DNA from 3 places in the Erwinia sp. LJJL01 genome. Region 1 is predicted to be linked to each of the others. Evidence: predicted binding sites of a transcription regulator. Region 1 holds the regulator's gene; each other region holds the start of a gene.
What was found. Region 1 encodes CRP, which controls carbon source genes, mostly activating them, when cyclic AMP is high. Its sites were predicted from a motif close to ATGTGANNNNNNTCACAT; they were not measured.

Region 1 (9,614 bases):
TGCGCGTGGCCTCCGGATGATTGACGCCAATGGCGTAGCCCGGCGTCCATTTCAGCGCAAAGCTTCCTCCGGCTGCGGCGGTGATGCCCTCGATCATTTTCTCCATCATCTGCGGGATTTCACTACGCGCACGGTTGCTTAGCGTGCGCAGCGTGCCGCGCAGGTGGGCGCTGTCGGGAATGACGTTATAGCCACCATCAGCGATAAAGCTCGCCACGCTCAGCACCGCCCGATCGTTGGGATCCAGCCTGCGCGACACGATCTGCTGTAGCGCCTGTACCACGCCGGATGCCAGCACCACCGGGTCGACGCTCTCCTGCGGCAGCGCGGCATGTGAACCTTTCCCCTGAATCATCAGATCGAAATTATCGCTGGCGGCGCTGAAAACGCCTTCGGTCAGTCCGGCCGTCCCGGTGGGGAAATTCGGCATGACGTGCAGCCCGAAGATCTTCTCAACGCCGTTGAGCACGCCGTGTTTGATCAGCTCCTGCGCGCCACCCGGCGGCACTTCTTCCGCGTGTTGGAAGATAAAGCGCACGGTGCCGCTTAGCTGCGCCTGCTGATGGCATAGCACCCAGGCCGCACCGAGCAGCATGGCGGTATGCGCATCGTGCCCGCAGGCGTGCATCACCCCGTTGTTTTGCGAGGTAAAGGGTTCATTGTTGAGTTCGGTGATCGGCAGCGCATCCATATCGGCACGCAGCGCGACGCATGGGCCGCTGCGCGCGCCCGGCAGTTCCGCCACCACGCTGGTTGGCGTTGGCCGTTTAATTTTTAACGGGCCAAACTTCGCCAGTTCAGCAGCGACATAATCTGCGGTGCCATGCTCATGGAATGAGAGTTCGGCATTGGCATGAATATGACGCCGCCACACCAGCACTTTGTCGGTGATTTCCTTGCTTAACGTTTCAGTGTTCATGATAACTCCGGGTTTAAGGAAGAGAGGTAAGCACGCCGGCTGCCCGGCAGAAGAGCCAGTCCCGCCAGCAGTATCGCTATCATCAGAAACAGAAAGGCACCAAGGTAAGTGCCATGGCCAGCGGCCACTAAATAGCCCATCACAATCGGCCCGACGAAGCCGCCCAGTACTCCTCCGGCATTCAGTAAACCGATAATCGAGCCGGTCACCGCGAGCGGAAAACGCTTCATCGGCAGCGTAAAGGTGGTGATAAAGGTGCCGATAAGGGCCGCATTGGTAATACAGAGGCCGATTGTGCTCATCAGCACGCTGGAGGAGAGGTAAATCATCAGCATCCCCGCCGCCGCAATCAGCGACGCCAGGCAGATTACCCAGGGTTCACGCCCGGCCAGATAACGCCCCACCAGCCAGCCGCCAGCCACCGATGTCAGTGCGCTACCAACCCCGGAAATGCTCATCATCTGCCCGACGGCGGAGAGCGGCAGTCCGCGATGAGTGAGAAAGCTGGGCAGCCAGCTCACCAGGCCGTAAACCGGCACATTCAGCAGAAAGTTAGTGCAGAACAGCTGCCATAAAAGCGGCTGGCGTAGCGCACTGTGCAGGCCGACTTCGCCAGCTGGAATGAGGATCACCCGCGGCGAGCGCGGCAACAGCAGCACCATGCTCGCGGCTACCATCAGCACCAGCACGGCCAGGATCATATAGGCGTGATGCCAGTTCATTTTATCCAGCGCCCATACCGCCAGCAGCGGCCCGATGGCCATCGCCAGCCCGGAGGAGGAGAGCAGCAGCGACTGGGCGAAGGTGCGGTGATGCAGCGCAAAATTGGCACTTACGGCTTTCGCGCTGGCGCTTGGATAACCCGAGTGGCCGATCCCCGCCATAAAACGAAAGCTCAGCAGCAGAGCAAAGGTGACACCGAGCCAGCCAAACAGCAGCGCACACAGCCCAAGCAACGACAGCGAGAGCACCAGCATGCGCCGGTAGCCTATGCGATCGTTTAACCAGCCGGCGGGAAACTGAAACAGCGCATAAGCGAGGAAGAAGATGCCACCGATATATCCCACCTGCTGCGGCGCGAGATGGAACTCCTGGCGAAGGGGTAATAGCACAAAGCCCATCACCGTTTTATCCAGATAGACAAGGACATAGCCCATAAACAGCAGGCAGAGCATTAATGCATGCGAAGTCACTTTCATAACGCGATCCTGTAATAAATCTGAAGAATCAATCTGTTAGATTTGAATTCCACAATCGGTTATAAATTGAACCATAGCAATTCATCCATCGTTGCACTTAACATGCTGATAACATTTTTTTTACGCACACACCGGCATAAATTCTGAAAATTAATCTTTTCTTTATGATTAATATCAATAATTTATTGGTATATTGCCGCATGCTGTTGCGCAGCCAGGTCCCCTTTCAGGACTTTTTCCCACTATGCTGAAGCGAGACAACAGAAGACAGTGCGTGCAAGCTGTGCTACAAACAAAGCTGTAATATTTCGTCGGCACTTCGATGCACGAGAAATACGGGACGACAAAACGAGCCAAGCTCTGATCAGAGGCCCGGAAAAATTTTCCTATGGGAACGCTTGAATATTTCTACGCCTGACAGGGAATACCCCCCTGTGCACCCTAAGCATTGCAAAATGACGGGTGACATTAGGCTCGATTACAACAGAGGATAATAGCGAATGGTTCTCGGCAAACCGCAAACAGACCCGACTCTCGAATGGTTCCTGTCACATTGCCATATTCACAAATATCCATCCAAAAGCACGCTGATCCATCAAGGTGAAAAAGCGGAAACCCTCTACTACATCGTCAAAGGCGCGGTAGCGGTGCTGATCAAGGATGAAGAAGGCAAAGAGATGATCCTCTCTTACCTCAATCAGGGTGATTTCATCGGTGAACTGGGCCTCTTTGAAGAGGGTCAGGAGCGTAGCGCGTGGGTACGTGCGAAGAGCGCCTGTGAAGTGGCTGAAATATCTTATAAAAAATTCCGTCAGCTGATTCAGGTGAATCCTGACATCCTGATGCGCCTCTCATCACAGATGGCGCGTCGCCTGCAGGTGACGTCTGAGAAAGTGGGCAACTTAGCTTTCCTCGACGTGACGGGCCGCATTGCGCAGACGCTGCTGAACCTGGCGAAACAGCCGGATGCCATGACCCACCCGGATGGCATGCAGATTAAGATTACCCGCCAGGAGATTGGCCAGATTGTCGGCTGCTCTCGTGAAACCGTCGGCCGTATTCTGAAAATGCTGGAAGATCAAAACCTGATCTCTGCACACGGTAAGACTATCGTCGTTTACGGCACACGCTAACCGGCGCTGAACTCACGGCGCGACATCCCTGTCGCGCCTTTTTTATTTGGTGCAGCGCATGTGGCGGAGAATCATCTATCACCCCGAAGTAAACTATGCCCTGAGACAGACGCTGGTGCTGTGTCTGCCGGTGGCGATTGGCTGGCTGCTGGGCGACCTGCAACGCGGCCTGCTGTTCTCTTTAGTGCCCGCCTGCTGCAACAACGCCGGTCTCGATACCCCCCATAAACGCTTCTTCAAACGCCTGATCGTTGGCGGCAGCCTGTTTGCCTTCAGCAGTTTCCTGATCCAGTTTGCGGGCGCTGAAGGCGTTCCGCTGCCGGCGATCCTGCTGGTGATGGCGCTGCTGCTTGGCGTCACCGGGGAGATCAGTCCGCTGCACGCCCGCCTGCTGCCTGCTTCGCTGATTGCCGCCATCTTCACCCTCAGCCTCGCCGGGCGCATGCCGATGTGGGAACCCCCGCTGCTGTATATCCTCGGCACCGTCTGGTACGGCGCGTTTAACTGGTTCTGGTTCTGGCTGTGGAAAGAGCAGCCGATGCGTGAAACGCTCAGCCTGCTGTATCGCGAGCTGGCTGACTACTGCGAAGCAAAATATACCCTGCTGACCAAACTCACCGATCCACAAACCGCCCTGCCTCCCCTGCTGGCACGTCAGCAAAAAGCGGTCGATCTGATCAACACCTGCTACCAGCAGATGCATATGCTTTCTGCCAACCGCGACAGCCATTATCAGCGCCTGACGCGGGCTTTTCAGGTGGCGCTGGATTTACAGGAGCACATTGCCGTCAGCCTGCATCAGCCGGAAGAGGTGCAGAAACTGGTGGAGAAAAGCCACGCCGAGGCGGTGATCCGCTGGAATGCGCAGACCATTGCTGCGCGGCTGCGGGTACTGGCCGATGATATTCTCTACCATCGCTTCGCCGAGCGTTTCACCATGGATAAACAGCTGCAGGCGCTGGAGAAGATCGCCCGCCAGCACCCGGATAACCCGGTCGGTAACTTCTGCTACTACCACTTCAGCCGCATTGGCCGCGTACTGCGCACTCAGCACCCGCTCTACCGCCGCGACCTGATGGCCGACCGTCAGCGCCGCCTGCCGCTGCTGCGGGCGCTGAAGAGCTATCTGTCGCTGAAATCGGCCGCGCTGCGCACCGCTGCGCGCTTCGCGGTGATGCTGACCTTTGCCAGTTCGCTGGCGCTGTTCTTCAACCTGCCGAAACCGTACTGGATCCTGATGACCGTGATGTTCGTCAGCCTGAACGGCTATAGCGCCACCCGCGTGCGCATCCAGCACCGAGCGCTCGGCACGCTGGCCGGGCTGGCGGTTGCCGCCGGGACGCTGGGCATGCACGTGCCGGAGCCGTGGATACTGAGCATCATGCTGGTGATTACCCTGGTGAGCTATCTGTTTATCCGCAAGTTTTATGGCTGGGCCACGGTAGGCTTTACCGTCACGGCGGTGTACACGCTGCAGCTGCTGTCGCTGAACGGCGCGCAGTTCCTGCTGCCGCGCCTGATGGATACGCTGATGGGCTGCCTGATTGCCTTTGGCGGCATGATCTGGCTGTGGCCGCAGTGGCAGAGCGGGCTGCTGCGCCAGAATGCGCACGATGCGCTGGAGACCTACCAGAGCGCGTTACAGCTACTGCTGGGCAACGAACAGGATGCGGTGAAGCTGGCGTATCAGCGCATGGAGGTAAACCAGGCGCACAATGCGCTGTTTAACTCGCTGCATCAGGCGATGCAGGAGCCGGGCTTTAACTCCAGCTATCTGTCCGATATGCAGCTGTGGGTGACGCACAGCCAGTTTATTGTCGAACATATCAACGCCATGACTATCCTGGCACGCGAACACACCATGCTGACGCCGACGCTGGCGGAGCGCTATTTACAGTCGTGTGAGATTGCGCTGCAGCGCTGTCAGCAGCGGCTGGAGTATGACGGGCCGAGTTCAGAGACTAACGTGCTGGAGGTACCGGAAGATTTTCATCAGGGGCCGGTGACCATTATGGAGCGCCATGTGAAGCGCATTCTGGGGCATCTTGGCGTGATGTATACCATTTCATCACTGACCTGGAGCCAGCGCCCGCATCATGGCCGCTGGCTGTCACGACGCCTGAGGAAATCCTCAAAATAACGTAGCGGCGGACCCTTTATTTCGGTCCACCCGCCAGCAGCATGCCCATCATCAGCAAGGGGCGACCGGAAAAAAGGTCGCCCCCTACGATCAAGCGATCACCTCAGCACCTTTTCTATCGCCGTGGCAAACCGCGCCATGCCTTCGGCGATATCGGCCGGTTCAATGACCAACGACGGCGCAAAACGCATCACGTCGGTGCCGGCAACCAGTACCATCACCCCTTCAGCTGCGGCGGCATTGAGGATATCGCGCGCTTTGCCCGCATGCTGCGGCTTAAGCGCGGCACCAATTAACAGCCCCTGCCCGCGAATATCGCTAAACAGATCGAAGCGGGCATCCAGCGCTTTTAACTGCTCGACAAACAGCTGGCGGCGTTCGGCGACCCCGTTGAGCACTTCCGGCGTATTGATAATATCCAGCGCCGCTTCCGCCACCGCACAGGCCAGCGGATTGCCGCCATAGGTGGTGCCGTGTACGCCTGGGGCCATCACCGAAGCAATCTCGTTGGTGGTCAGCATTGCGCTCACCGGGAAACCGCCGCCCAGCGCCTTGGCTGTGGTGACGATATCCGGCTTCACGCCGTAGTGCTCATGGGCAAACAGCTTGCCACTGCGCCCCATGCCGCTCTGCACTTCATCCAGCACCAGCAGTGCCTGATGCTCGTCACACAGCTGACGCAGCCCCTGTAGAAACTCCTGGGTCGCAGGGATCACGCCACCCTCACCCTGGATTGGCTCAACGACAATCGCGCAGGTGTGATCGTCGATCACCGCTTTCACCGCCGCCAGATCGTTGAACGGCACATGGACGATATCCGCCGGTTTCGGCCCGAAGCCATCGGAATATTTCGGCTGTCCGCCGACCGATACGGTGAAGAGCGTGCGGCCGTGGAAGGCGTTATGGAAGGCGATGATTTTGCTTTTGAACGGGCTATGGCGCTTGGTGGCGTAGTAGCGCGCCAGTTTGAATGCCGCTTCGTTGGCTTCCGCACCGGAGTTGGCAAAGAACACGCGCTCGGCAAAGGTGGCGTTGATCAGCTTAGAGGCCAGGCGCAGCGCCGGCTCGTTGGTAAACACGTTGCTGGTGTGCCACAGGGTTTCCCCCTGGGTTTTTAACGCCTCCACCAGCGCAGGATGACAGTGGCCCAGCGCGGTCACCGCGATGCCGCCGGAGAAGTCGATATACTCTTTGCCCTGCTGGTCCCAGACGCGGCTGCCTTTGCCTTTCACCGGCACAAACTGCGCTGGTGCATAAACAGGCAAAATCACCTCATCAAATGTCGCCCGCGTTACCGCTAATTTTTCCGCTGCCATTCACTACCTCGCCATTGAGTCATTTCAGGAATGTGAAATTATAGTCATAAAATATGCATAAAAAATCACAACAAGGCAACCATTAATCAGCCTTTGAGGAAATTAGCCAGTAGCTGATGCCCCTGCTCGCTGAGGATGCTCTCCGGGTGAAACTGTACGCCTTCCAGCGGCAGGGTGCGGTGACGAAAGCCCATGATCTCATCCGGCTGGCCGTCGCGCAGCGTCCACGCGGTCAGTTCAAACTGCGCGGGCAGGCTCTCAACGATCAGCGAATGGTAGCGGGTAACGGTCAGCGGATGATTAAGCCCGGCAAACACGCCGCCATCGTTATGCTCAATCGCGCAGGTTTTGCCGTGCATCACCTGGCGGGCGCGCACCACGCGAGCACCAAATGCCTGGGCGATGGCCTGATGCCCCAGGCACACCCCGAGTATCGGCAGCTGGCCCGCAAAGTGGCGAATAGCCTCAAGGGAGATCCCGGCATCATCCGGTGTGCAGGGTCCGGGGGAGATGACCAGCCGTTGCGGTGACAGCGCGCTGATTTCAGCCAGGGTGATGTCGTCATTGCGCCGCACCAGCACCTCCGCCCCCAGTTCTGAAAAATATTGGTAAAGGTTCCAGGTAAAGGAGTCGTAGTTGTCGATTAGCAGCAGCATGGGGGATCCCCAGGAGAAAATAGCAGAAGGAAAATAGCTGGGCCGCCAGCAGGCGGCCCGGGCAAAGCTGACCGTCAGATAATTATGGCAGCACTTTGGCAGAGAGGATGACGACCGGTTTTTCCGGCACATTCTGGTATGGACCGAAGGTTTTGGTCGGTACCTGAGCAATCTTATCGGCAACGTCCATACCTTTAACCACTTTACCAAATACTGCGTAGCCAAAATCGCGCTGGCCGTGGTCGAGGAAAGCGTTATCCGCCACGTTGATAAAGAACTGGCTGGTGGCGCTGTCTTTATCCGCAGTGCGGGCCATGGAGATAGTGCCGCGCTTGTTTAACAGGCCGTTATCCGCCTCATTCTTGATGGGCGGTTTTGGCTGTTTCTGCTGCATATCGGCAGTGAAACCGCCGCCCTGCAGCATGAAGCCTGGGATCACGCGGTGAAAGATGGTGTTGTTATAAAAACCACTGTTCACGTAATCCACAAAATTAGCCACCGATACCGGTGCTTTCTGGTTATTCAGTTCCAGTTCAATACTGCCTGCTGAAGTGGTCAGCAGCACATGCGTGTCCCCCTTCGCAGCAACAGCGGCGGCAGAGACAGTAGACAGTGCGAGAACTGTCGCCAGCGCGGTCAAAGTACGTTTCAACATGAAAAATTCCTTACTGAGGGCAACAAACCAAAAAAACTCTGCTGATTGTAAAGAGGCACTTACCAACGCGCCAGCGTTTTACCTTTATTTACTCATTAATCTTATGACGCAACCGCTTCCGCATAGGGAAAATTAGTGATTAAGATCACGTTATGAATGAAATATGAAAATATTTGTTTCAGTAAAGATTTAAGCAGATCACGAATCTGGTTAAACTTCTCCCGTTTATCACGGGCACTCCGCCGGTGACCTTCTTTATCAACAGGTTTCCACTATGACAAATCGCGATCGAATTGGGCTTACCTGGATCAGCTTCTTCTCTTACGCGCTGACCGGTGCAGTGGTTATCGTTACCGGTATGGTGCTGGAGAATATCGCTGCTTACTTCCAGCTGCCCGTGGCTCAGATGAGCAACACCTTCACCTTCCTTAACGCCGGGATCCTGCTGGCGGTATTCCTGAATGCCTGGCTGATGGAGATCGTGCCGCTGAAGCGCCAGCTGATCTTCGGTTTCGTGTTGATGGTACTGGCGGTGCTGGGCCTGATGACCAGCCACAGCCTCACCGTCTTCTCGCTGTGTATGTTCGTGCTGGGCGTGGTAAGCGGGATTACCATGTCGATTGGTACTTTCCTGATCACTCACCTGTATGAAGGGCGCCAGCGCGGTTCACGCCTGCTGTTTACCGACTCCTTCTTTAGCATGGCCGGGACGATTTTCCCGATCATTGCCGCGGCTATCCTTGCCCGCTCCCTGCCGTGGTACTGGGTTTATGCCTGCATCGGCGTAATCTACGTGGCGATCTTCGTTCTGGCGCTGTGCTTTGAATTCCCGGTTCTCGGAAAGAAAACCGCCAGCGGCGCGCCAGTCAACAAAGAGAAATGGGGCGTCGGCGTGGGTTTCCTCGCCATTGCTGCCCTGTGCTACATCCTCGGCCAGCTGGGCTTTATCGGTTGGGTGCCGCTGTACGCGACCAAAAATATGGGCATGGATATCGGCCAGGCCGGTAGCCTGGTAGGCAACTTCTGGACCGCCTATATGATCGGCATGTGGGCCTTCAGCGCCATTCTGCGCTTCTTCGACCCGCAGCGTATCCTGACCGTTCTGGCGCTGGCAGCGACCGCACTGATGTACTGGTTTATCAGCGAAACTGACGCCTCAATGCTGAAGTGGATCATGATGAGCCTGGGCTTCTTCTCCAGCGCTATCTACACCACCATCATTACCCTCGGCTCGCTGCAGACCAAAGTGGCCTCGCCTAAGCTGGTCAACTTTATCCTCACCTGCGGTACCGTTGGCACAATGCTGACCTTCGTGGTTACCGGCCCTATCGTAGACAGCCACGGCCCGCACGCCGCGCTGGCAACCGCAAACGGCCTGTACGCCGTGGTGTTTGTTATGTGTCTGCTGCTCGGCTTCGTCAGCAAGCACAAGCTGCACGGACATATGGGTTCGCATTAATTCACGCCTGAAACCTTTCATACGGGGCGACCGGAAAAAATGGTCGCCCCCTACCGTTGTCTATCGTTTGAAATCCACCTTCTCGCTCTCAGCAAGATGAATGGTGCTGGCGGCAGGCACGGTCTCGGCGATGACCT
Region 2 (9,614 bases), 410 kb from region 1:
ATGGAGCTGGACGTGAAGCAGGTGCGTAAAATCGCTAACTGATCATCCGCTCAGGCTCTCCGCCAGATGATGGACGGCCGGAGAGCGATCCCAGCGCCGCCAGGCGAGCGCAATATCACTGCTCAGCGCAGCATCCTCAATCTGATGGAAGCTGACGCCGGGCAGCTGAATACTGCGCAGGGAGTCAGGAATGATGGTGATGCCAAACCCGGCGGCCACCATGTTAATCGCCGATGAAATCTGCGGCGACTGCTGCACGCTATCCGGCTGAAACCCGGCGCGCAGGCAGGCACTGATAATCACTTCATACAGGCTCGGTGCCACTTCACGCGGGAACAGCACCAGCGGCTCCGCGCGCAGCGCCGCCAGCGACAGGCGCGGCGTGTCCGCCAGCCGATGCCCCTGCGGCAGTACCAGCGCCATCTTCTCACTGGCAATCATCTTCAGATTAAAGGCTTTGCTGCTCTCACAGGGCAGGCGCACGAACGCCGCATCCAGCAGCCCTTCCTGTAACTCATGCATCAGCGTGGCCATATTTTCTTCGCGCGGCAGCAGCGTGATGGCTGGAAAACTGTCCTGAAAGCGGCGCAGCAGGCGGAATATCTGCGGATGAAAGGCGGTGGAGCTGGCAAAGCCAATCGACAGCTGGCCGCTGATGCCGCGCGCGATGCCTTTCGCTTTCTCCAGCGCGTTGGCCGACAGTTCAAGGATCTGACGGGCATCCTGATAAAACGCTTCCCCGGCATCGGTCAGCTCCACGCCACGCGTTAGCCGTTTCAATAAAGGCGTGCCGATCTCCTCTTCCAGCTTTTTGATCTGCTGGCTGAGCGGCGGCTGCGAGATGTTCAGCAGCTCTGCCGCTTTAGTGAAGTGCCGGGTTTCGGCAACGGCCACGAAATAGCGAAGATACCGGAGTTCCATATCGAAAACGTCTCAAAGAGGGGGGAGCTTTATATTGGAGCCGTCGACTGAATCGAGTCAACATTGATTCAATACTTCTTAACAGTTTAATCGGGAAGGCGGCTATGACAGATTCTGTAACGGGTTGTTCATGTGAAGAACAGCTCACCAGCACCGTCAGGGAGCTGCAGAAGGAAAGGCCAGAAAGTGTTATCTATCAGACCTCACTGATGAGCGCACTGCTCAGCGGCGTCTACGACGGCACCACCACCGTGGCGGATCTGCTCAGGAAGGGCGATTTTGGCCTTGGAACCTTTAACCAGCTGGATGGTGAACTGATCGCTTTTAACAGCGAGGTGTATCAGCTGCGTTCGGACGGCAGCGCCCGCACCGCCAGCCCGCAGCAGCAATCGCCGTTTGCGGTGATGACCTTCTTCCGCCCGCAGTATCAGCACCACTTCAGCGGCCCGGCGACCCGTGCTGAAGTGCATCACGTCATCGACCAGTGCGTCACGTCCGATAACCAGTTCTGCGCGCTGCGTATCGACGGGCAGTTCCGCGTGGCGGAAACCCGCACCGTACCCTGCCAGCACCGGCCGTATAAATCGATGCCGGAGGTGCTCGGCAAGCAGCCTACCTTCCATTTTCATCAGCGAAGCGGCGTGCTGATCGGTTTCCGCACCCCGCAATACATGCAGGGTATTAACGTAGCGGGATACCACGAACACTTTATTACCGACGATCGCCAGGGCGGCGGCCATCTGCTCGACTACCAGCTGGAGCACGGCACGCTGAGCTTTGGTGAGATCAGCAAGCTGGTGATCGACCTGCCTGGCGACAGCGACTTTCTGCACGCCAATCTCAACCCGGAAAATCTGGATTCTGCCATTCGCGCAGTCGAAAGCTGATAAGAGGCCAATAGATGAAAAATGTAACCGAGGTTCAACAGTGGGCGCACGGCGCCGATTTAGTGGTGGCGCAGCTGGAAGCGCAGGGCGTGAAGCAGGTGTTTGGCATCCCCGGCGCGAAAATCGATAAGGTGTTTGATTCGCTGCTGGATACCACCATTCAGACTATCCCGGTACGTCACGAGGCCAATGCGGCGTTTATGGCAGCGGCGGTGGGCAGGCTGACCGGCAAAGCGGGCGTGGCGCTGGTGACCTCCGGCCCCGGCTGCTCCAATCTGATCACCGGCATGGCCACGGCCACCAGTGAAGGCGACCCGCTGGTGGCGCTGGGCGGTGCGGTAAAACGCGCCGACAGCGCCAAGCAGGTGCATCAGAGCATGGATACGGTGGCGATGTTCCGACCGGTGAGTAAATTCGCCGTTGAGGTGAGCTCCGGGAATGCGATTGCCGAAGTGCTGTCGAACGCCTTTCGCAGCGCGGAACAGGGGCGGCCAGGCGGGGCATTTGTCAGCCTGCCGCAGGATATCGTTAACGAACCGGTGCGGGCCAATTTGCTGACGGCAAACGGCCAGCTACTGATGGGCCCGGCGCCGGATGCGGCTATCGCTGCCGTGGCTCGCCAGGTCGCCCAGGCGAAAAATCCGGTGCTGCTGCTTGGCCTGATGGCCAGCCAGCCGGAGAACAGCGCGGCGCTGCACCAGCTGCTGACGCGCAGCCATATTCCGGTCACCAGCACTTATCAGGCCGCGGGCGCGGTGCATCAGGATCACTTCTCACGCTTTGCCGGCCGCGTCGGGCTGTTTAACAATCAGGCCGGAGATCGCCTGCTGAAAGAGGCGGATCTGATTATCACCATTGGCTACAGCCCGGTGGAGTATGAACCGGCGATGTGGAACAACGGCACGGCGACGCTGGTGCATATTGATGTGCTGCCAGCCGACAGCGATAGCTGCTATCTGCCGGACGCCGAGCTGGTGGGGGATATTGCCGCCACGCTGAACAAGCTGACGGCGCAGATTAGCCACCCGCTCACCCTCAGCCCGCAGGCGGCGGCGATCCTGCAGGATCGCCAGCAGCAGCGCGAACTGCTGTCGCTGCGCGGCCATCAGCTGGATCAGTTTGCCCTGCACCCGCTGCGCATCGTGCGCGCCATGCAGGACATTATTAACAGCGACGTCACCCTGACGGTGGATATGGGCAGTTTCCATATCTGGATTGCCCGCTATCTTTACAGCTTCCGCGCACGCCAGATTATGATCTCCAACGGTCAGCAGACGATGGGCGTGGCGCTGCCGTGGGCGATCGGTGCCTGGCTGGTGGACCCGAGCCGCAAAGTGGTGTCCGTTTCCGGCGACGGTGGCTTCCTGCAGTCGAGCATGGAGCTGGAAACCGCCGTGCGGCTGGGCGCCAACCTGCTGCATATTATCTGGGTCGACCAGGAGTACAATATGGTCGCGATGCAGGAAGAGAAGAAATACCAGCGTGTTTCAGGCGTGAAATTCGGCCCGATTGATTTTAAAGCCTATGCCGAATCGTTTGGCGCCGCCGGATTCGCGGTGGAGAGCGCAGCGATGCTGGAGCCGACGCTGCGCAAGGCGATGGATGTGAATGGCCCGGCGGTGGTCGCCATTCCGGTGGATTATGCCGACAATCACCTGCTGATGGGCCAGCTGCACCTTAGCCAGCTCCTGTAGTTCTCCGGCAGCGCGTGGCCCTTTATCGCAGACATAAAGGGCCCTTTTTTGCCTTAAACCAAATCCTTTCACGGCGTCAGCGAAACGTTTCGATGGCGATCACATTTCCAGCATCTGATGATTGTTTTCCCTTCGCCTTCTCATAAACTGCCAGTCAGCGAAACGTTTCGCTCTGGAGTGGAAAATGAAAAAAGGCACCTTACTGAATTCTGATATCTCATCCGTGATCTCCCGTCTGGGTCATACCGACAGCATCGTGATTGGTGATGCCGGCCTGCCGATCCCGCAAGGGCCGCAGCGCATTGACCTGGCGTTAACCCACGGCACCCCTGGCTTTTTGCAGGTGGTCGATGTGGTCACGCGTGAGATGCAGGTCGAGAGTGCCATCATCGCGGAGGAGATTAAGCAGCATAATCCGCAGCTCCATAGCGAACTGGTCGCCCTGCTCGAATCCTTGCAACAACTCCAGGGAAACACCATCAGTATCCGTTATGTCAGTCACGAACAGTTCAAACAACAAACCCAGTGCAGCCAGGCGGTGATTCGCAGCGGGGAGTGTTCCCCGTATGCGAATATCATCCTTGGCGCTGGCGTGACCTTCTGAGGCTGTTATGCAACCTTTACTGCAACTGAAAGGCATTGATAAATCCTTCCCCGGCGTGAAAGCGCTGTCGGGGGCGGCGCTGTCTGTCTATCCGGGCCGCGTGATGGCGCTGGTCGGCGAAAACGGCGCGGGCAAGTCCACCATGATGAAAGTGCTGACCGGGATTTATGCCCGTGATGCCGGAACCTTTACCTGGCTGGGCAAAGAGACCACCTTCAGCGGGCCGAAAGAGTCGCAGGAAGCGGGGATCGGCATTATCCACCAGGAGCTGAACCTGATCCCGCAGCTGAGCATCGCCGAGAATATCTTTCTTGGCCGCGAATTCGTTAACCGCTTCGGCCGCATCCAGTGGAAAAAGATGCATGCCGAGGCGGATGCGCTGTTAAAGCGCCTCAATCTGCGCTTCAGCAGCCACAAGCTGGTGGGCGACCTGTCGATTGGCGATCAGCAGATGGTGGAGATTGCCAAAGTGCTGAGCTTCGAGTCGAAAGTGATCGTGATGGATGAACCCACCGATGCGCTGACCGATACCGAAACCGTCTCGCTGTTCCGGGTGATTAACGAGCTGAAAGCCCAGGGCTGCGGCATCGTGTATATCTCCCACCGCATGAAAGAGATTTTCGAGATCTGCGACGACGTCACCATTTTCCGCGACGGGCAGTTTATTGCCGAGCGCGAAGTGGCGACGCTGACCGAAGAGTCGCTGATTGAAATGATGGTTGGCCGCAAGCTGGAAGAGCAGTATCCACGCCTGGATAAAGCGCCGGGCGCGGTGCGCCTGACGGTTGAGCACCTCAGCGGTTCCGGCGTGGAGGATGTCAGCTTCACGCTGCGCAAGGGTGAAATCCTCGGCGTGGCCGGGCTGATGGGCGCAGGTCGTACCGAGCTGATGAAAGTGCTGTACGGCGCGCTGGCGCGCAGCGCTGGCACCGTGACGCTGGATGGCAAAACCGTGGTATCGCGCTCGCCGGAAGAGGGGCTGGCCAACGGCATCGTCTATATCTCTGAAGACCGCAAGCGTGATGGCCTGGTGCTGGGCATGTCGGTGAAAGAGAACATGTCGCTCACCGCGCTTAACTACTTCAGCTATGGCGGAGGCCGCCTGAAGCATGCCGAAGAAGAGATGGCGGTCGGCGACTTTATCAAACTGTTCAATGTCAAAACTCCGTCGATGAACCAGCCTATCGGCCTGCTGTCCGGCGGCAATCAGCAAAAAGTGGCGATTGCCCGCGGGCTGATGACCCGGCCTAAAGTGCTGATCCTCGATGAGCCAACGCGCGGCGTCGACGTTGGGGCGAAAAAAGAGATCTATCAGCTGATCAACCAATTTAAGCAGGAGGGGCTGAGCATCATTCTCGTCTCTTCTGAAATGCCGGAAGTACTGGGCATGAGCGACCGCGTGCTGGTGATGCACGAAGGGCGTCTGAGCGGTGACTTCCCGATTGAACAAGCCTCGCAGGAAATTTTGATGGCGGCGGCGGTAGGCAAACAACACAGCGCGGAGCTGGCAACACTATGAGTACGCAAACAATCCCTTCACGCCGCCTGACCGTTAAGGCATGGCTGGTTGAGCAGAAATCGCTGATTGCGCTGGTGGTGCTGATTGCCATCGTTTCCAGCATGAGCCCGAACTTTTTCACCGTGGCAAACCTGTTCAACATTCTGCAACAGACCTCGGTAAACGCCATTATGGCGGTCGGGATGACGCTGGTGATCCTCACCTCCGGCATCGACCTTTCCGTGGGTTCGCTGCTGGCGCTGACCGGGGCGGTGGCGGCTTCGATTGTCGGGCTGGAGGTCAATGCGCTGGTGGCGGTGGCGGCTTCGCTGGCGCTCGGTGCCTTTATTGGCGCGATCACCGGCACCATTGTGGCCAGGGGCAAAGTGCAGGCGTTTATCGCCACGCTGGTGATGATGCTGCTGCTGCGCGGGGTGACCATGGTTTACACCAACGGCAGCCCGATCAATACCGGCTTTAATGACAACGCGGATCTGTTTGGCTGGTTTGGCATTGGCCGCCCGCTGGGCATCCCGACGCCGGTCTGGATTATGGCTATCGTGTTCCTTGCGGCCTGGTACATGCTGCATCACACCCGGCTGGGCCGCTATATCTATGCACTGGGCGGCAATGAAGCGGCAACGCGCCTGTCCGGTATCAGCGTTAACCGCGTCAAAATTATCGTCTATGCGCTGTGCGGCATGCTGGCGGCGCTGGCGGGCACCATTGAGGTGGCGCGCCTCTCCTCGGCACAGCCCACGGCGGGTACCGGCTACGAGCTGGATGCCATTGCGGCCGTAGTGCTGGGCGGTACCAGCCTGGCAGGCGGTAAAGGCCGGATTATGGGCACGCTGATTGGCGCCCTGATCTTAGGCTTCCTGAATAACGGCCTGAACCTGCTCGGCGTCTCCTCTTACTACCAAATGATCGTCAAAGCTGTGGTGATTTTGCTGGCGGTTTTGGTGGATAACAAAAGCAGTAAATAACTCTTTACCCTTACAGGATATAAAAAATGAAGATGAGAAAACTGACTGCACTCGCCGTACTGTTAGGCGCCACCCTGAGCGCTAACGCGCTGGCAAAAGATACCATTGCGCTGGTGGTCTCAACCCTGAATAACCCGTTCTTCGTCTCGTTGAAAGATGGCGCGCAGAAAGAAGCGGACAAGCTGGGCTACAACCTGGTGGTGCTGGATTCGCAGAATAACCCGGCGAAAGAGCTGGCAAACGTGCAGGACCTGACCGTGCGTGGCACCAAGCTGCTGCTGATTAACCCGACCGATTCTGACGCGGTGGGTAACGCAGTGAAAATGGCAAACCAGGCCAAAATCCCGGTGATCACGCTGGACCGCGTGGCGTCACAGGGCGAAGTGGTTAGCCACGTTGCCTCTGATAACCGCTTCGGTGGCAAAATGGCCGGTGACTTTATGGCGAAGAAAGTTGGCGAAGGTGCGAAAATCATCGAGCTGCAGGGTATTGCCGGAACGTCCGCCGCGCGTGAGCGTGGTGAAGGCTTTAAGCAGGCTGCCGATGCCCACAAGTTCAATATCCTCGCCAGCCAGCCTGCGGACTTTGACCGTACTAAGGGCCTGAACGTGATGCAGAACCTGCTGACCGCTCACCCGGACGTGCAGGCGGTGTTTGCGCAGAACGATGAAATGGCGCTGGGCGCGCTGCGCGCATTGCAAACCGCAGGTAAATCTGATGTGGTCGTTGTGGGCTTCGACGGCACCCCAGACGGGATTAAGGCTGTTGAAGGCGGCAAACTGGCTGCGACCGTGGCTCAGCTGCCGGAGCAGATTGGCGTGATTGGCGTCCAGACTGCGGATAAAGTGTTGAAAGGCCAGAAAGTACAGGCTATCAACCCGGTTGACCTGAAGCTGGTCACCAAATAAATCAAAGAAAAGCATGGCACGCGCCACCTCCGGGTGGCGCACTTATCTGGACGAACCCCTTATGATGAAAACCGGTAAACTGGCTGTCCTTGGCAGCATTAATGCAGATCACATCCTTAACCTGGCGCACTTTCCGCGCCCTGGCGAAACGGTGATCGGGAAGCAGTATCAGGTCGCATTTGGTGGGAAGGGTGCAAACCAGGCCGTTGCCGCCGGACGCAGCGGCGCGGATATTGCCTTTATTGCCTGCGTGGGTGACGACGACATCGGCGAACGTATTCGCCAGCAGCTGGCCACCGACCGTATCGATATCGCGCCGGTGGAAGCGGTGGCGGGTGAGTCGACCGGCGTGGCGCTGATCTTTGTCAACGGCGAAGGTGAAAACACCATCGGCATCCACGCAGGGGCGAATGCCGCCGTGACGCCTGAGCGGGTGGAGAAACACCGGCAGGTGATTGCCGGGGCGGATGCGCTGCTGATGCAGCTTGAATCTCCGCTGGAGAGCGTGCTGGCCGCCGCGCGTATTGCGCATCAAAATCAGACCAAAGTGATCCTTAACCCGGCACCGGCTACCGAGCTTTCCGACGAGCTGCTGTCGCTGGTGGATATGATCACCCCGAATGAAACCGAAGCGCAGATCCTTACCGGCGTGGCGGTCAACAGCGATGAAGACGCGGCGCAAGCGGCAGCTGTACTGCACGACAAAGGTATTGCCAGCGTGCTGATCACCCTGGGCAGCCGCGGCGTGTGGCTGAGCGAGCAGGGCAGCGGCCAGCGCGTGGCCGGTTTCCGTGTGGAGGCGGTAGATACCATCGCGGCGGGCGATACCTTTAACGGTGCGCTGATCGCCGCGCTGCTGGAACAGCGCCCGATGGCGGAAGCGGTGCGATTCGCCCATGCGGCCGCGGCGATTGCCGTTACGCGACGCGGCGCGCAGCCTTCCGTACCCTGGCGTGAAGAGATCGACAGCTTCTTGCAACAGCAGGGGTAAACGTGGCGACCATGAAAGATGTCGCCCGCCTGGCGGGTGTCTCAACCTCTACCGTGTCACACGTTATCAATAACAACCGCTTCGTCAGTGAAGCGGTGCGTGAAAAGGTGACCTCAGCGGTTAACCAGCTGAACTACGCCCCTTCCGCCCTGGCGCGCAGCCTCAAGCTCAACCAGACGCGCACCATCGGCATGCTGCTGACCGCCAGCAGCAACCCCTTCTATTCAGAGGTGGTGCGCGGCGTAGAACGCAGCTGTTACGAACGCGGCTACAGCCTGGTGCTGTGTAATACCGAAGGGGATGAGGATCGCATGAACCGCAGCCTGGAAACCCTGCTGCAAAAGCGCGTTGATGGCCTGCTGATCATGTGTACCGAAAGCCACCTCCCTTCCGCCGAGCTGCTCAATCGCTATCCTTCTATTCCCTCCGTCATGATGGACTGGGCACCGTTTGAAGGCAGCAGCGATATCATTCAGGATAACTCGCTGCTGGGTGGGGAGATGGCCACGCGGCATCTGATCGCCCGCGGCTACACGCGCATTGCCTGTATCGCAGGCCCGCAGGATAAAACCCCGGCTCGACTGCGCCTTGAAGGCTATCGGCAGGCAATGGCCAGCGCCGGGCTGCCGGTGCCGGAAGGCTATATCGTTAGCAGTGACTTTGAGTTTCAGGGCGGGTTTAACGCCATGAACACCTTGCTCAGCCTTAACCCGCTGCCGCAGGCGGTGTTTACCTGTAACGATGCAATGGCGGTCGGGGTTTATCATGCGCTTTATCAGGCGGGGATGAGCATTCCCGGGGATATGGCGGTGATGGGTTACGATGATATTGAACTGGCGCGCTATATGACGCCGCCGCTCAGCACCATTCATCAGCCGAAAGATGAGCTGGGCGAGCTGGCGATCGACACGCTGCTGCACCGCCTTGCCGCACCCGGTGGCAGCCAGCAGCTGCTGGTACTGACACCGGAATTAATGGAGCGGGCTTCGGTCGCTGAGATTTAAGCTCTCTTCTTCTTTTTATCGCGGTCGCTGATCAGGTTGCGGCCATCCCCGGGCTTCAGCAGCAGGAACACCGCAGACGACAGCACGGTTATCGCACCCATCGTCAGGAAGGTGGCGTGGA
Region 3 (9,614 bases), 730 kb from region 1:
GACGCAGGGAGGAAGCCAGTTGCGTGCATTAACCGCAGACTGCGGGCACATCCCGGCTTCTCACACTTAGAGGAACGAAATATGGCGAAGTTCAGATTAAGTACGAAAACCCTGCTGCTGTGCAGCCTGACCTGCGCGCTGCTCCCGGCGACGGCGCTGGCAAAGATTGAAGAGGGCAAACTGGTTATCTGGATCAACGGCGACAAGGGCTACAACGGTCTGGCGGAAGTCGGGAAGAAGTTTGAGCAGGATACCGGCATTAAGGTCTCGGTAGAGCACCCGGACAAGCTGGAAGAGAAGTATCCGCAGGTGGCGGCCACCGGGGACGGCCCGGACATTATCTTCTGGGCACATGACCGCTTTGGCGGCTACGCGCAGTCCGGCCTGCTGGCGGAGGTGTCGCCGGATAAAGCCTTCCAGGACAAGCTCTACCCCTTCACCTGGGACGCGGTACGTTTTAACGGTAAGCTGATTGGCTACCCGATTGCTGCCGAAGCGCTGTCGCTGATCTACAACAAAGACCTGCTGCCCGAGCCGCCAAAAAGTTGGGAAGCGATCCCGGCGCTCGACAAGCAGCTGCGCGCCAAAGGCAAAAGCGCCATCATGTTTAACCTGCAGGAACCCTATTTCACCTGGCCGCTCACCGCCGCTGACGGTGGCTACGCCTTCAAGAAAAAACCTGACGGCAGCTATGACCTGAAAGATGTTGGCGTGGCGAACAAAGGCTCGCAGGAGGGCTTACAGTTCCTCGTCGATCTGATTAAAAACAAACACCTGAATGCCGATACCGACTTTGCCATTGCCGAAGCCGCCTTTAACAAGGGCGAAACGGCGATGACCATCAACGGCCCGTGGGCGTGGGGCAATATTGACAGCGCCAAAATCAACTACGGCGTTACCCTGCTGCCGACCTTTAAAGGCCAGCCGTCGAAACCGTTTGTTGGCGTGCTGAGCGCGGGCATCAACGCCGCCAGTCCGAACAAAGAGCTGGCGAAAGAGTTTATCGAAAACTATCTGCTGACCGATGACGGGCTGGCGAAAGTTAACGCCGATAAGCCGCTGGGTGCCGTGGCGCTGAAGTCGATGCAGGAAAAGCTGGCGCAGGATCCGAAAATCGCCGCCACCATGGCCAACTCGCAGAAGGGTGAAATCATGCCGAACGTGCCGCAGATGAGCGCCTTCTGGTATGCCGAGCGCACGGCGGTGCTGAATGCGATTAATGGCCGTCAGACGGTGGATGCCGCGCTGAAAGACGCGCAGACGCGCATCACCAAATAACCCACCGGATAAGGAATCTCGTATGGTGAAGCCAGCCGGACAGAACGCCCTGAAGTGGCTTGTTATCAGCCTGTTTGCCATTTTCACCGGTTATCTGGTGGTGCTGATGTATGCGCAGGGCGAAACGCTGTTTGCCGCCCTGACGCTGATTGTGCTCAGCACCGGGCTGGTGATTTTCGCCCAGCGCCGCGCCAGCGCCTGGCGCTATGTGTATCCGGGGCTGGCGGGCATGGCGCTGTTCGTCCTGTTCCCGCTGGCGGCCACCATTGCCATTGCCTTTACCAACTACAGCAGCACCAACCAGCTGACCTTTGAACGGGCGCAGACGGTGCTACTGGACCGTCAGTATCAGGCCGGGGAGCACTACAGCTTCAGCCTGTGGCCGGCGGGCAATCAGTGGATTTTACAGCTCAGCGACGACAATCAGCAGCGTTTCCTCTCTGCGCCGTTCTCGTTCGATGAGCAGAAAGACCAGTCTCTGACGCTGCAAGCGCAGAGCAGCAACCCTCCGGGCGAGCGAGCCATGCTGCGCGTGGTGACGCAGAACCGCCAGGCACTGGCGCGCATCAGCGCCATGCTGCCGGACGGCAGCCGCCTGCGCATGAGTTCACTGCGCCAGTTCTCCGCCAGTCAGCCGCTCTACAAGCTGGGCAGCGCGGGTGAGCTGACCAATCAGCAGAACGGCACGGTTTACTGGCCGAACGACGCCAGCGGGTTTTATCAGGCAAAAGACGCCGCGCAGCAGTGGAGCGGCGAGCGTCTCAGCCCGGGCTATACCGTGCCGATCGGCTGGAAAAACTTCCTGCGGGTGATGACCGACGATGGCATTCAGAAACCGTTCCTGGCGATCTTCGTCTGGACCGTGGTGTTCTCACTGCTGACGGTTCTGCTGACCACCGCCGTGGGCATGGTGCTGGCCTGCCTGATGCAGTGGGAAGCACTGCGCGGCCGCGCCACCTATCGCCTGCTGCTGATCCTGCCGTATGCGGTCCCGGCGTTTATCTCGATTCTGATCTTCAAAGGGTTGTTCAACCAGAGCTTCGGCGAGATCAATATCATGCTGCAAAGCCTGCTGGGGATAAAACCGGCCTGGTTTAGCGACCCGACGCTGGCGCGCGGCATGCTGGTGATCGTCAATACCTGGCTTGGCTATCCGTACATGATGATTCTGTGCATGGGGCTGCTGAAGGCGATCCCGGAGGATCTCTATGAGGCCTCAGCGCTCGACGGCGCCACGCCAGGGCAGAACTTCTTCCGCATCACGCTACCGCTGCTGCTCAAGCCGCTGACGCCGCTGATGATTGCCAGCTTCGCCTTTAACTTTAATAACTTTGTGCTGATCCAGCTGCTGACCAACGGCGGCCCGGACCGGCTTGGCACCACCACTCCGGCAGGCTATACCGACCTGCTGGTGAGCTACACCTGGCGCATCGCCTTTGAGGGCGGCGGCGGGCAGGACTTTGGCCTGGCGGCGGCGATTGCCACGCTGATCTTCCTGTTAGTTGGCGGGCTGGCGGTGCTGAACCTGAAAGCCACGCGTATGAAAATCGAGTGAGGTAGATATGGCTGTCGTGCAACCTAAATCGCAAAAGCTGCGGCTGCTGCTGACCCACCTGCTGCTGCTGGCGTTTGTCGCGGTGATTATGTATCCGCTGCTGATGGTGATCGCCATTTCGCTGCGCCCCGGCAACTATGCGATTGGCTCGCTGCTGCCGGAGCATATTTCCTGGGATCACTGGAAGCTGGCGCTCGGCTTTGCGGTAACGCATGAGAACGGCAGCGTGACGCCGCCGCCGTTCCCGGTGCTGCTGTGGCTGTGGAACTCGGTGAAGGTCGCGGCGATCACCGCCGTCGGCATCGTCGCCCTCTCCACCACCTGCGCTTATGCCTTTGCCCGCATGCGCTTTCGCGGCAAAGCCAGCCTGCTGAAGGGGATGCTGATTTTCCAGATGTTCCCGGCGGTGTTGTCGCTGGTGGCGCTGTATGCGCTGTTTGACCGCCTTGGCCAGTATCTGCCATTTATCGGGCTGAATACCCATGCCGGGCTGATCTTCGCCTATCTGGGCGGTATCGCGCTGCATGTCTGGACGATTAAGGGCTATTTCGAAACGATCGATGGCTCGCTGGAAGAAGCAGCGGCGCTGGACGGTGCCACGCCGTGGCAGGCGTTCCGTCTGATCCTGCTGCCGCTGTCGGTGCCGATTCTGGCGGTGGTGTTTATTCTGTCGTTTATTGCTGCCGTTACCGAAGTGCCGGTCGCCTCGCTGCTGCTGCGCGACGTTAACAGATACACGCTGGCGGTCGGCATGCAGCAGTATCTGAATCCGCAGAACTATCTGTGGGGCGATTTTGCCGCGGCGGCGGTGCTGTCGGCGCTGCCGATTACGCTGGTGTTTATTGTCGCCCAGCGCTGGCTGGTCAATGGCCTGACGGCGGGCGGCGTAAAGGGTTAATTCGATTTTGTTGTTGCCACTGCGAGAGTGCTTAGCGTTACCCTGTGTCTTCAGGCGATCTTCGGATCGCCTTTTTTTTATTCGCGCTTCAGCCGGTTGCTGTTCGCCAGCCACAGCGTGACCACTAAGATCAGGATGGCTATGGAATAGGCCAGGGTGTCGAACGGGTTTTTATGGTCGACGATAATCAGGCGGATAATCGCGGTGATGCCGATATAAACAAAGTAGCGCAGCGGGAAGTGGTAGCCCGACTGGAAGTATTTAATGATCAGGGCGATAAACTCGAAGTAAAGGAAGTAGATAACGATGCCTTCAATCAGCAGATACGACGAGGTCTGCTCGCCGGTGTTGAGCAGCACATTGCCGAGGTGGATAGTCTCTTTGCCGAGGAAAATGATCAGGATACAGGCCAGCACGATCAGGCCGGTGTTTAATACCATTTGCAGGGCAAAGGCCAGCCGGGTGGCGGGCGTGTTACGGTCTTGGGAAGTCATCTCGGGTGCCTCAAAGTCATTGTTATCCGTCGGGAATGCCGACGGATACAATATGCTTGAGCGTGACGCAGATCACAACATTTCGATTGGGCAAAGGCATTTTACAGGGTGTGACACGTAGGGGCTGACCCTCCTTTTCGGTCAGCCCGTCAAACCGGGGCGACCGAAAGAGAAGGTCTTCATTACGGCCGGTGCAAACCGTCGGCACGGGGCGACCGGAAGAGAAGGTCGCCCCCGACATCAACGGGGTGGTTAACGGTAGTTGGCGTCGCGATCGGTGGTCATATCGTACAGCTGGTACTTACGGCCCAGCATCTGACCGCCATCGCGCGTCAGCGGCGTCCAGTTAACCTGCGCACGGCCACGGGTTGGCGACACGCTGAACACATCCATCGGCACCGAAATATAGAAGCCTTTGGTGAAGTCACCCTCGCCGTACTCCTCCGCCGAGACGTTGGTTTTGGTGGCGTAAGCGCCAACGATAATGCCGCTGTCGAAGCGCTTCGACACGTCGACCGTCACGCCTTTATCTTCCGCCAGGTACTGCCCGACGCTGGCTTTCACCAGCACGTTACGCATAAACCACGGCTGCCAGTAACCGGTAATGTTGCCCACCTTCGCCGTATAGTCGGTGAACTGCATCATATTGTCCCAGTCACGCTGCTTGACGTAATTGGCATCGACGCCCACCGCCCAGCTGGCATCCAGCGGACGATACAGCACTTCCCCACCCACGCCGCCGTACATGGTCTCCAGATAGCCGCCGTACAGCTGACCGTAGAAACCGTTGCCCAGCTCGCGCATGTAGTTGGCCTGCAGGTTATTCACATAGACGTTGTTTTCCACGTAGTCGCGAATGTGGGTACGCACGCGCGGCAGCGAGGAGTCGGACGGGGCGCCGTTGTAGTTAAACTTGTCGTAGTTGTTGGTCAGATTGCCGAACAGGCTGCCGTCCAGCAGCAGGTGGTCGGTCAGCCAGAAGCTGGCATTGGCCATCACCCCCACCTGGTACAGATAGAAACTTTCCGGGCCGCCTACCGACTGGTTAAGCACCGGCGACAGGCTGTAGTTGAGACGGTCGCCGTCAATGCGGAAGCCCTGCTCGGTATGGCCCAGCCTGACCGGATTTACCCGCTGCTGCTGTAGCGTCTCTTCACGCCCGAGCGGATAGCCTGCCAGCTGGCGTTGCAGGCTGCCGACGTTGGTTTCGGTAGTAACCTGCGGCATGTTGCTGCGCGTCTGGGTGACGCGCAGCGTCTCAATACCTGACGGCAGATGATTGGCGAGGATCACGTTGGCGCGATCGACGCCGCGCTGGGTATCGCGATATTTATACTGTTCGCCGGTGACGGTCATGGTGCTGCCATCCACCTGAATATTCGGCGCGTTAAGCCCGGCATTGTACTTCAGGTCGGTCAGCTGGCTGGCGGTCACCGTCGGGTCGAGGAAGCGATCCTGCGGCTGCGGATTGTACTCCGGCTTCGGCGTGTCGCGCTGGTTTTGATGCAGGTCGTTGAAGTTGGTGCGCAGGGTAAAGCCCGCCATAAAGGTGTTGCCACGCTCATAGCTGACGTTGACGTCTGCCCAGTCGGTGAGGCGGTAAATTGCCCCGACGTTGAACTTGCTCTTCTGCTCCAGACGACCGGCAAAATCATCCTGGTAGTCGTTGCCTTCGTACTCCATTTTCAGGCGCAGCGGCTGCCACGGGGTCTGGTATTCGATGCCGCCAAACAGCGCCGTCGGGCCTTTGAACATATCGCTGCCGCTGACCGAACCGGCGGTGCCGTTGCCTTCAGTGCGGTAGCAGTATTTTTCACTGGCGGAGCAGAACGGGTTCTTGATGGTGCCGCTGTTACCGATGTAGCCCCAGCCGAGGCCAAGGGTGAAATCAAACGGTCCCCAGGCTTTGGTCGCCACCAGGTATTCACTGTCGAACAGCCCGGTACCGCCGAGATCGCGCGAGCCCACCGAGACTTCCGGCAGCCAGAAGCCCTCTTCCCACAGCCGCAGCTTGAGGTCGAACGCTTTATCTTTATAGGTCTGATCGCCCGAGAAGCTCGACACCGCGCTGTACTCGCGGGTTTTTACGTCGGTGTAGCGGATGGTGGCTTCCAGCCACGGGAACAGCTGCACCGAGGAGGAGTAGAAATGGTACTGGTCGTTGTAGCGATAGTTAAGGCTGAACTCGCCCTCTTTTGCCATACGCGCGGTCGGCACCTGCATCAGGCCCACGCCGCCGAAGTCGGACTGGGAGGGGCCGATCGGGTCGGGCCAGGTGGCCGCCTGCGCCTGGCAGGCACAGGCGACGGAAAATGACAGCAGGCTGAGAAGATAACGTTTTTTCATCAGTCAGGGATCCGGTGCGTCAGAACAGAAACGATCTGCTGGTTGAGATCGGCATAGGCGCTCGGCAGCGTCCAGGAGGAGAAGCCAACAAAGAGGATGCTACCCGGCTGCGGCTCGTAGTGACGTCGATTCCAGTAAGCCACGGGCACCTCGGTCACCTCACCCGCCGGGGAGATCACCTGCGCGGTGTTGCGCTCGCCGCCGCTCATGCGTGGGTGAGCATCGAGGTAATCCACCACGGATCGCCCGGCCGCCCACGGCGTATTGCCCGCCTTCTCCACCACTCCGGACAGCGTCACCGAGGTGGGTTTTTCCAGGGTATAGACGCTGTACTCGCCCTGCAGCGTGCGGTTAGCCTCTGGCCGTAAGCGCACCCAGTCCGGGTCGAGATTGACTCTCTGCCGTCCTGTCACTTTTAGCGCCGCGATCTGCTGACGCACGTTGTCCACGATGGCCGCCTGTTCGCCGTCACCGTCACTGTTCAATTCGTCGCGCCACGCCTGCAGGCGCGCCATCAGCATCTGCTGCTGCTGTACTGCTACCGCCGTAGCCAGCTTTTCGCTTATCACCGTGCCGGGCCACCAGGTTTTCTGCTGAAGCACCGGGCTGGTGACCAGCTGAGCGAGATTTTCGGCGTGGACGATCGCCACCGGTACCGTTTGCCCGGGATAAAATACCGTGACCTGGCTATCCGCCACAGCCTGCAGCGACAGCGATGCCACTATCCCTGCGAGAAGAGTTGTTAGTGTTTTTTTCATGATTTCGCAGGCTTCAGGATAGTGAATTCAACCGGGATAGTGTCCGCACCCAGCATCTGCCGGGCCTGACGGACCTGCCCGCTGGTGGTATCAATCCAGAACGTATTGCGCCAGGCGTGGCCGTCGTCGGCGCTGACCTCTTCCTGCCACACGCGGCACGCCACCGGCTCACCGGCCAGCTGCAGCACCTCATCCTTCAGGCGGGTAAAGCGGGATGTCGCGGTTGCAGCGCGCGGCTGGCCGTTTTCCGTCCAGCTCATCGCCCGTGCCCAGCTGGCCCCATCGCTAAGATGCAGCGCATCACGCAGCGGGTCGTTAGCCAGATTACTGACGTCATTGAGGTTATCGGCCATGCCCAGCGTTTTCACCAGACGACCATGCTGGGTCACCAGCATCGCCCGATCGCGGGTGATCCACTTCTGCTGGCCGTTCTCGTTGAAGCCGAGCACCACGAAGATTTGCTGGCCGTCATTGACGCGCAAATACATGCTGGCGTAGGGCAAACTGTCGATTTGTTGGTTAGTCATCTGGATGTCGTCAGCGCCGAAAAATGCCAGCTTGACGGTTTCACCCAATCCTTTTTGCGTTTGAGTACAGGCCTGAAGCAGCAGGCAGAGGATCAGCAGTGGAAGGTTTCGCACCTGTGTGTGTCCCTGAGCAAAGTAGAACAAGGCTGAAAATAACCACACAAGCGTGTGGTTATGATTAATTTTTTGTACTTAGCGGGTGGTGCTTGTGGTCGTGGTGGTCGTGGTTCCGGTATTGGAACCATTACCACCGCTGCTCGCGGCCAGCGCGATACCGGCCAGAGCGCCAGCAGCACCAATACCAACGGCAGTGGTTACACCGGCCGACATCGCACCGGCTTCAGCACCGGCAGCTGCACCGGTCTCTGTCGCTGATGCGCCAGCTGCTTCTGCGGCAAACGCGCCCGAAGCACTCGCTAAGTACACTATGGCTGCAGTAGCCCATAAGACTTTTTTCATCACACTTTCCCTTCATTAAATGAATGGATACCAGGGCCTGGATGGCACCTGGCGACACCAGTATGGGGAATAAATTATCAGAAAGCAGCGGGCCATCCGGCGCGGAAAGAGATGGTGTAAAACACTGGTAAATGGCGGGAAAGTTGCGGTTAAGGCAGATATTTATCTACATAAGTGCCTTAAACGGAGATTAATACCAATATTTAATTTAAATCTGGCGCCATAGGCTAAAAATTCCAGCCAGATGAAATATTAATGACATGACGGTAGCAAATGGCATTATCTTTGTAATAATCCATTTAAAAACATGAAGATAATCACAGAGAATGACCGAGTTTAGCCCCTGCAAACAGCGGCCAGATTCAGAATTTTCTGCCGCAAAATCGGGTGATTTTGCGCAATTTTAGGAATATGCCCATCTCAAAAACGCAAATTTTACTCATCTTTGGGGGGGTTTTACGGCGAGATGACGGTGGGATTATCGCTGACAGGGGGCTGCCCGGCTGTCAACCAGTACCAGGATATACCAGAAAATAAAAAACCCCCAGTAAATGGGGGTTCGGCAATATTGTGCAGGCCATCGGAACGGGTCGACCGGAAAAAATGGTCGACCCCTACCGTTTACGGGTAATCCGGATTTGTAGGGGTCAGGCACGCCTGACCCAGGGCGAGGCACACCTCGCCCCTTCGAGGGAGAATTAACGCCAGGACTTATAGCGGTTAATCAGGCCATTGGTAGAGCTGTCGTGGCTGGTGACGTTATCCGCGCCGGAGAGTTCCGGCAGGATGCGGTTAGCCAGCTGTTTGCCCAGCTCAACGCCCCACTGATCGAAGGTAAAGATGTTGAGGATTGCGCCCTGAGTGAAGATCTTATGCTCATACAGCGCAATCAGCGCGCCGAGGCTGAACGGCGTGATATCACGCAGCAGGATGGAGTTGGTCGGGCGGTTACCTTCAAACACTTTGAACGGCACCACGTGCTCGACGGACTGCGCATCTTTTCCGGCATCGGCAAACTCTTTCTCTACCACGTCACGCGCTTTACCAAACGCCAGCGCTTCGGTCTGGGCAAAGAAGTTCGACAGCAGCTTGCTGTGATGATCGCCCAACTTGTTGTGGGTGTTCGCCGGAGCAATAAAGTCGCAAGGGATAAGCTTAGTGCCCTGGTGGATCAGCTGGTAGAACGCATGCTGGCCGTTAGTGCCCGGCTCGCCCCAGATAATCGGACCCGTTTCGTAAGTTACCGGCGTGCCGTTACGGTCAACGTACTTACCGTTGGACTCCATGTTGCCCTGCTGG

Region 2: a site for CRP is predicted at 3,590-3,607, ahead of rbsD (D-ribose pyranase). Genes of this name have one in related genera too.
Region 3: a site for CRP is predicted at 4,286-4,303, ahead of psiE (phosphate-starvation-inducible protein PsiE). Genes of this name have one in related genera too.

The regions. Positions count from the first base shown of each region.
Region 1 covers NZ_CP178576.1:1,517,211-1,526,824, forward strand. The annotation lists gene ACLI4M_RS07990 (amidohydrolase) at 1-919, opposite strand, end outside; gene ACLI4M_RS07995 (MFS transporter) at 916-2,118, opposite strand; gene crp (cAMP-activated global transcriptional regulator CRP) at 2,619-3,251, shown strand; gene ACLI4M_RS08005 (YccS/YhfK family putative transporter) at 3,310-5,391, shown strand; gene argD (bifunctional acetylornithine/succinyldiaminopimelate transaminase) at 5,490-6,707, opposite strand; gene ACLI4M_RS08015 (aminodeoxychorismate synthase component II) at 6,794-7,363, opposite strand; gene ppiA (peptidylprolyl isomerase A) at 7,446-8,018, opposite strand; gene tsgA (MFS transporter TsgA) at 8,293-9,477, shown strand; gene ACLI4M_RS08030 (cytosine deaminase) at 9,538-9,614, opposite strand, start outside.
Region 2 covers NZ_CP178576.1:1,922,323-1,931,936, forward strand. The annotation lists gene ACLI4M_RS09755 (YgiW/YdeI family stress tolerance OB fold protein) at 1-42, shown strand, start outside; gene ACLI4M_RS09760 (LysR family transcriptional regulator) at 43-921, opposite strand; gene budA (acetolactate decarboxylase) at 1,026-1,808, shown strand; gene alsS (acetolactate synthase AlsS) at 1,823-3,502, shown strand; gene rbsD (D-ribose pyranase) at 3,687-4,106, shown strand; gene rbsA (ribose ABC transporter ATP-binding protein RbsA) at 4,114-5,625, shown strand; gene rbsC (ribose ABC transporter permease) at 5,622-6,590, shown strand; gene rbsB (ribose ABC transporter substrate-binding protein RbsB) at 6,617-7,498, shown strand; gene rbsK (ribokinase) at 7,560-8,489, shown strand; gene rbsR (ribose operon transcriptional repressor RbsR) at 8,492-9,493, shown strand; gene mdtD (multidrug transporter subunit MdtD) at 9,490-9,614, opposite strand, start outside.
Region 3 covers NZ_CP178576.1:2,242,287-2,251,900, reverse strand. The annotation lists gene malE (maltose/maltodextrin ABC transporter substrate-binding protein MalE) at 82-1,278, shown strand; gene malF (maltose ABC transporter permease MalF) at 1,301-2,833, shown strand; gene malG (maltose ABC transporter permease MalG) at 2,841-3,731, shown strand; gene psiE (phosphate-starvation-inducible protein PsiE) at 3,809-4,225, opposite strand; gene ACLI4M_RS11240 (YjbH domain-containing protein) at 4,478-6,571, opposite strand; gene ACLI4M_RS11235 (capsule biosynthesis GfcC D2 domain-containing protein) at 6,571-7,329, opposite strand; gene ACLI4M_RS11230 (YjbF family lipoprotein) at 7,326-7,970, opposite strand; gene yjbE (exopolysaccharide production protein YjbE) at 8,049-8,315, opposite strand; gene pgi (glucose-6-phosphate isomerase) at 9,014-9,614, opposite strand, start outside.